Regions from separate parts of the Roseovarius roseus genome, predicted to be linked through region 1. Evidence: riboswitches for the same ligand, from Rfam matches in the RefSeq annotation. Region 1 holds a riboswitch; the other holds the start of a gene.
What was found. Region 1 has a riboswitch for thiamine pyrophosphate ahead of ACEWPL_RS04805 (ABC transporter substrate-binding protein). Riboswitches for the same ligand answer to the same signal wherever they lie in the genome.
Positions count from the first base shown of each region.

Region 2: linked by a shared signal. The riboswitch ahead of thiM (hydroxyethylthiazole kinase) and the one ahead of ACEWPL_RS04805 (ABC transporter substrate-binding protein) in region 1 are both predicted to bind thiamine pyrophosphate.

Region 1 is NZ_JBHFPE020000002.1:185,943-189,345, reverse strand. It holds gene ACEWPL_RS04810 (hypothetical protein) at 20-1,756, opposite strand; TPP riboswitch at 1,906-2,012, shown strand; gene ACEWPL_RS04805 (ABC transporter substrate-binding protein) at 2,145-3,080, shown strand; gene ACEWPL_RS04800 (TenA family protein) at 3,077-3,403, shown strand, end outside.
Region 2 is NZ_JBHFPE020000003.1:169,936-173,338, reverse strand. It holds gene ACEWPL_RS07080 (heparinase II/III family protein) at 1-389, opposite strand, end outside; gene ACEWPL_RS07075 (RsmB/NOP family class I SAM-dependent RNA methyltransferase) at 496-1,767, opposite strand; gene ACEWPL_RS07070 (DUF1674 domain-containing protein) at 1,834-2,022, shown strand; TPP riboswitch at 2,058-2,153, shown strand; gene thiM (hydroxyethylthiazole kinase) at 2,208-2,996, shown strand; gene thiE (thiamine phosphate synthase) at 2,993-3,403, shown strand, end outside.

The DNA.
Region 1 (3,403 bases):
TGCCAACGCGGACCGGTTTTCAGGGCGAGAGGCGCATTCCCTCCACTTCCAGCACGTTGCGCGCGGCAGGCATGATGGCAAAGCGGCCTTCGAGAATGTCTGTGATGATCTGTGGCGATGCCGTGGCAAAGGCCCCCGATTTCAGATCACGCGGAAAGCCGCCCTGCTCGAGTGCGTCGCCGCGCAGCGCATAGGATGTGATGTGGACATGTGTGTCGGAGGTCATGAAGAAGCCGATCACGTGATCCACGCCGTCATCCGGCTCGAACGTGCCCCGCACCATCACGCAGCCGGGATGATCGCCAGGCGCGCGCCGGTTGCAGGCGGTCTCGATCATGCGGCGCTCTTCGGACGGCAATGAATCCAGCGCACCTTGCGGCAGGCGGACCCCCTCGGGGCGCAGGGGCACGCGGCCCGAGATGGAAATCTCGGCCTCGCCCGCCTCGGCATAGGCCCATTTCGTCTCGCTTCGGCGGGCCTTCTCGATCAGGTCGAGCGTCGCAGGCGCGTCTTGTGAGCGCGTCTCCAACATGGCCAGCCCGCGCTGGCCGGCCTTGCCCCAGTCATGCGCCAGTTCCCACAGAGGCAAGGTATCGGGCGGTGTGCCTTCTGCCGCACGGGCCAGCTGGCTGGCGGTCGCCAGACGCTCGGCATTCAAAAGGGGCGTCATCCAGGCGGCGGCGATGACCAGCGTAAACACGGCCATGGCGCGGTTCACGTGCCGCTGACGGGTGCGCCAGCCGCGGCGGCGCAGGACGGCGCCCGCATAGGCCAGCGAATAGATCGAGGCGACACCAGCCGCCACGAGGGCGGCGATGCGGTGAGGCGTCAGCCCGTATTGATCCACCCGCAGCCAGACGGCCCAGAGCGCCAGAAGCGCCGGAACCACCAGCAACACGCTCAGCGCCTGCGCCGCGCCGCGCATCAGCGGCCCCTGCACCGACAGCGGATCGTCGCGGTGAATGGCCGTGGTGATCAGCGTCACCCCCGCCCCCGTCACACCGAGCAGGATCGCCGCTGCCGAGAGCTGCCCGAAAAGGCTGCTCAGCCCGCGCACCGGCAGGGCGAGGATAAAGACCGCCAGCACCACCAAGAGCGCAGGCAGCAGAACCCGCAGCAACTGGATGATCAGGAAGGGCGAGACATAGTCGCGCAGCTCGTAGACGATGGCGAGGCTGAGGCCCAGCGCAACGCCGCTGATCAGGTAGGGCACAGGATCAAGGTCGATCAGCCACTCGATCACGGTCAGCCCGACCAGCCCCAAAAGTTGATCCGACAGCATCAGCACCGTCCAGGTCACCGCGACAAAGAGCAGCGCCGAGGCGATGCGCACTACCAACTCCCATGCCGCATCGAAAAGCAGGCCGTAGTGCCGCCACCCGCCATGTTGCTGCAGTTGCGCGATGGCGAAGGGCACCGCGATGAACAAAAGATAGATATAGGCGGAAACCTCGTAGCCGCCCTCCAGAAAATCGGCCGCGTTGTCGTGCCGAAAGCTTGCCCAGAGCAAGAGCAGCGATGCCGGCAGGGCCATGCCCAGCGCCGTGGCGGCGGCAACGCGCAGCCGCAGCGGGCCCATCAGGCCCAGCAGGACGCCCAGAAACCCCAGCCCGAAGGCGATCAGAAAGAGGACGAGCCGCGCGTTTTCAACCACATCCGGCACGATTTCGGCTAGCGCATAAGTCGCGAGGCCCGCCGCGCCCCCGATGAGGGAATAGATGATGCGCGTCGTTGCGGTCTGGCTGGCGGTGATCATGCGTGGGGCACTCCGGCTGTTCGCGGGCAGCGTAGCGGCTTTGACCGGCAAGCTGAACGGGTGATTTGCCCTAGCCATTCGATCGGCGCCATGGCGCAGACGGGCCCGTCTTCGCTGCTTGCAACGTGTCTCCACCGCCGCTAGTCTACTTGCATCCGTTGGGGTGCTCCGCAATGCCGGGGCTGAGAGGCGATGCTGCCGACCCATCGAACCTGATCCGGTCAATACCGGCGGAGGGAACGGAGACAGGCATGTGCATCCACGCGCAGGCATTTTAAGTGCTCCCACTTCGCCGGCCAGGCCATGAATTGCACCGCTCTCTTGCGGGGATCCGGCCACGTGCAGCGCACAGCCGTCCCTCGCAGAGAGCACAAGACCCGGAGCCATGATGAAGCCCCTCGCCCTTGCCGCCGCCCTTCTCGCCAGCACGCCCGCCCTCGCGCAGGACCAGATGACCCTGGTGCTGGACTGGTTCGTGAATCCCAACCACGGTCCCATCATCATCGCGCAGGAGCGCGGATATTTCGCCGATGGCGGCCTCGCGGTCGAGGTGGTGGCACCTGCCGATGCCTCCTCACCGCCCAAGATGGTGGCGGCGGGCCAGGCCGATCTGGGTTTGTCCTACCAGCCGCAACTGCATATGCAGGTGGCCGAGGGCCTGCCCCTGATCCGGGTCGGCACGCTGATTGCCAGCCCGCTCAACTGCCTTCTGGTGCTGGAGGACGGACCGATCGAGGAAATCGCGGACCTCAAGGGCGCCAAGATCGGCTATTCCGTCGCCGGTGTCGAAGAGGCGCTGATGAAGGCCATTCTGGGCGCGAATGACATCGCCCTGAGCGATGTCGAGATGATCAACGTCAACTGGTCGCTTGGCCCCTCGGTCATGTCCGGCCAAGTCGATGCCGTCATCGGCGCCTACCGCAATTTCGAGCTGAACCAGATGGAGATCGAAGGCGCCCCCGGTAAATGCTTCTTCATCGAGGAGGAAGGCGTGCCGCCCTATGACGAGCTGATCTATGTCGCCAACCCCGAAACGATGGACGCCGATGTCATCTCGCGCTTCATGCGCGCGACAGAGCTGGCGACGCAGTATATCGTCAACCACCCCGAAGAGAGCTGGGAGATATTCAAATCCACCTCAACGGAACTGGATGACGAGCTGAACGCGCGCGCCTGGACTGACACGCTGCCGCGCTTTGCCCTGCGCCCCGCCGCCGTCGATACCGCGCGCTACACCGAATTCGAGCGTTTCCTCAGCGAGGCCGGCCTCATCGAGGGCACCCGCCCCGTCTCGGAACTGGCGATCGACCCCGGCGCGCGCTGATGTACGGAGCGACCTTCACCGCATGGCGCGATGCGGCAGCCGAGCCGTGGCACGCCTATACCCGTCATGCCTTTGTCGAAGGACTGGGCGACGGCAGCCTGCCGCGCACGGCCTATCTGCGCTATCTGGTGCAGGATTACCTCTTCCTCATTCATTTCTCGCGCGCCTGGGCGCTGGCGGTCAACAAGGCCGGCACAGTGGACGAAATGCGCTTTGCCTCGCGCACGCTACACGCACTCCTGAACGAGGAGATCGCGCTGCATGTCGCGACTTGCGCCGCCGAGGGATTGGACGAGGCCACGCTGTTCGCCGCCGAGGAACTG
Region 2 (3,403 bases), on a different contig from region 1:
CGCCCGGTCAGGTCGGGCGTCCAGCCGGGGCCGCGCCCCGCCCCATAGCGGGCGATCCAGCCCTGGGTCCAGTCCTGTGCGGCCCTGCGCGCCGCCGCATCGCCCGCCGCGGCCAGATCGTCGAGCCAGCCGAAGCCGTGCATCTCCGCCTCGAAGGCCGCATCGGGCGCGGTGATGTACCAGATGCATACATCCGGCTTCTGCACCAGATGCCCCGCGAACATGAAGTTCCCCGCCGAGAGCTGGCGACCCCTTGCAAAGCTTCCAATCGTGCGCGGTTCAGGCGATGAGACAAAGGCCGTGGCGGGCTGCGCCCATGCCGCACGCCGCGCGGCAATGCGGTTCTGCAGCCTCGTCCATTTCGCGCGGAATGTGCCCGCAGGTGCCATATGCGTCGATGCTCGCCTCGCTTTAGGGCGCTCTTCACCGGCGCCTTTTCGCGCGCAGCTTATCGCGGGCCTGTGCCCAAGTCACCGAAGGATTGCGAAAATCGCGTCAGCGGCGCAGCAGGGCGATGTAAAACCCGTCCATGCCGCCGATCTCGGCCCAGTAATCGGGGCGCAGGCGCAGCCCGCCTTCTTCGGTCAGCCAGGCGGGGTCAATGCCCGGCAGGTCCAGCGCGCCGGCGTCCACGGTCAGGCCCGGATGGCGGGCCAGCGCGTCCTCGACCTGGCATTCGCCCTCATCCGGCAGCAGTGAGCAGGTGCAATAGACCAGCCGCCCGCCCGGTTTCAGCAGGCTCAGCGCGTGGTCCAGCATGGCCGATTGCAGCGCGATCAGATCGCCGATCTCCGAGCCGTCCCGCGCATGGGGCAGGTCCGGATGCCGCCGGATCGTGCCGGTGGCCGAGCAGGGCGCATCCAGAAGGATGGCGTCATATTGCCCCTCATGGGTCAGCGCGTCGCCGGTGACGAGCGCGGCGCCGAGGCCCGTGCGGCCAAGGTTCTCGCGCACGCGGGCCATCCGCGCATCCGAGATATCAAGCGCGGTGACATCCGCGCCCGTCGCCGCCAGTTGCAGCGTCTTGCCGCCGGGTGCCGCGCACATGTCCAGCACCGCCTCGCCGGTGGTCGCGCCCAGCACACGCGCCGGGATTGCTGCGGCGGCGTCCTGCACCCACCAATCGCCCGAGGTGTAACCGGGCAGCGCACTGACCTGGCCTGCGTTCTCAATCCGCACCGATCCGGTGGGCATAAGCATGCCGCCCGTCGCCTCGGCCAGCGCGGCGGCATCGCCCTTGGGCGTCAGATCGAGCGGGGCACCGGCAAGATGCGCGGCCTCGAAGGCTGCGACGGACTTGGCGCCATATGCGTCTGACAAGGGACTGCGCAGCCATTTGGGCAGGTGTGGCACCCGCAGGATCGCCCATTCGGCAGGCCCATCGGCGGCGACCTTGCGCAGCACGGCATTGACCAGCCCCTTCAGCTTGGCAAAGCGTTTGTTGCTGGCGGCCATCTGGACGCATTCATTCACGACACCGTGCGCGTCACCCCCTTGGCACAGCTCGACCGTGCCGAGGCGCAGGATGTTGCGCACCGTCAGCGGGGGCGGCTTGCGCAGGTGTTTGGCCAGTATCTTGTCCGCGCGCTCAATGCTGCGCAGGGTCTGCGTGGCAAGGCGCTGGGCGCGGGCCCGGTCAGGTGCCTCCAGCCGGTCCAGCGCGCCGGTGGCCAGCAGGTCCGCCATCTGGCGATGCTCGCCCAGGATCTGGTCCAGCAGTTGGGCGGCGGCGGCGCGCGGCGACGCGGGCTTGGACGAGGCGGTCATGGCAAATCCTTGCTGAATGGCGACGGCGGCGTATATCAGGGGCACGGCTTCAAAGGAACCCATGCCATGACCGACAGCACCCATCCCCGCCCCGATCTTCCTCCGGCCGCGCAACGTGCGCTGGCCGAGGCCGAAGAGCGCCGTCTCAAGGCCGAGAAAACCGAACTGCCCAAAGAGCTGGGCGGTCGCAAGGAAGGGTTGGAGGCCGTTCGCTATGGCGATTGGGAAAAGAAGGGCATCGCCATCGACTTCTGATGGCTTGACGGCGCCGCGCCCGGCGATCAACGTGACCCACGTAACAGGGGCGCCCGCGAAAGCCGGGCTGAGATGCACCCTTCGAACCTGAACCGGATCATGCCGGCGGAGGAAGTTGCGCTGAGACCGGGCAAATCCGCGCCCGGCCCGTGGCCCGCCCCCGCCCGCAACAAAGGGGGATCCCGATGAAGAACGCCGGAGACTACCTGGCCCAGATGCGCGCCCGCGCGCCGCTGGTGCAGAACATCACCAATTATGTCGCGATGAACGTCATGGCCAATATCATGCTGGCGGCAGGCTGTAGCCCCGCCATGGCGCATGACGAGGGCGAGGCAGCGGAGTTCGCGGGCCTCGCCGACGCGCTCAGCATCAATATCGGCACGCTCGATCCGGCTTGGGTCCGCTCGATGGAGGCCGCTGCCGGCGTGATGGGTGCGGCGGGCAAGCCATGGGTGCTGGACCCCGTCGCCGTGGGCGCAACCGCGCTGCGCCGCGATGCGGGGGCGCGCCTCTTGGCGCTGAAGCCCAGCATCATTCGCGGCAACGCGTCCGAGATCATCGCATTGGCCGGATCTGCGGCGGCGGGCAAGGGCGCCGACAGCGCCGATGCGGTCAGCGATGCCGAGGATGCGGCGCGCGCGCTGGCCCGGCAGACGGGCGGTGTCGTGGCGGTGACCGGTGAGGTGGATTTCGTCACCGATGGCGAGGCCGCCTGGCGCGTTGCGGGCGGCCATGCGCTGATGCCGCGCATCACCGTCATGGGCTGCTCACTGACCGGGATCGTTGCGGCCTTTGCCGTGGATCAGCCCGCGCTGCCTGCCACCGTCGCCGCGCTGGCCTATTACGCGGTCGCGGGCGACATCGCGGGCGAAAAAGCCGCTGGGCCGGCCAGCTTTCAGACCGCGTTCATCGACGCGCTTTATGTGCTGTCGCCCGAGGATGTGACCGCCCGCGCGCGGATCGAGGCGGTATGAGGGTGACGCCAAGCGATCTGGGGCCGGTCTATTTCGTCACGGATGCAGGGGCTTTGGCCCCTGTTGCCGATCAGGTGCGCGCGGCGCTCGCCGCCGGGGTGCGGATGATCCAGCTACGTGACAAGGACGCCAGCGACGCTGCCTTCGAAAATGAGGCACGCGCTCTTCTGAAGATCACCCGCGCGGCGGGTGCACGTCTGATCATCAATGACCGGGTCGAGATTGCCCGGCGCATCGGGGCCGATGGGCTGCATGTGGGGCAGGGTGACGGCGATATCAGCGCCATCCGCGCCGCGATCAGGACGGACATGATCCTCGGCCTTTCGGTCGAGACGGAGGCACAACTCGGCTCTATTCCGGTGGATAAGGTCGATTATCTGGGCACCGGCCCGCTGCGTGCCACGGCG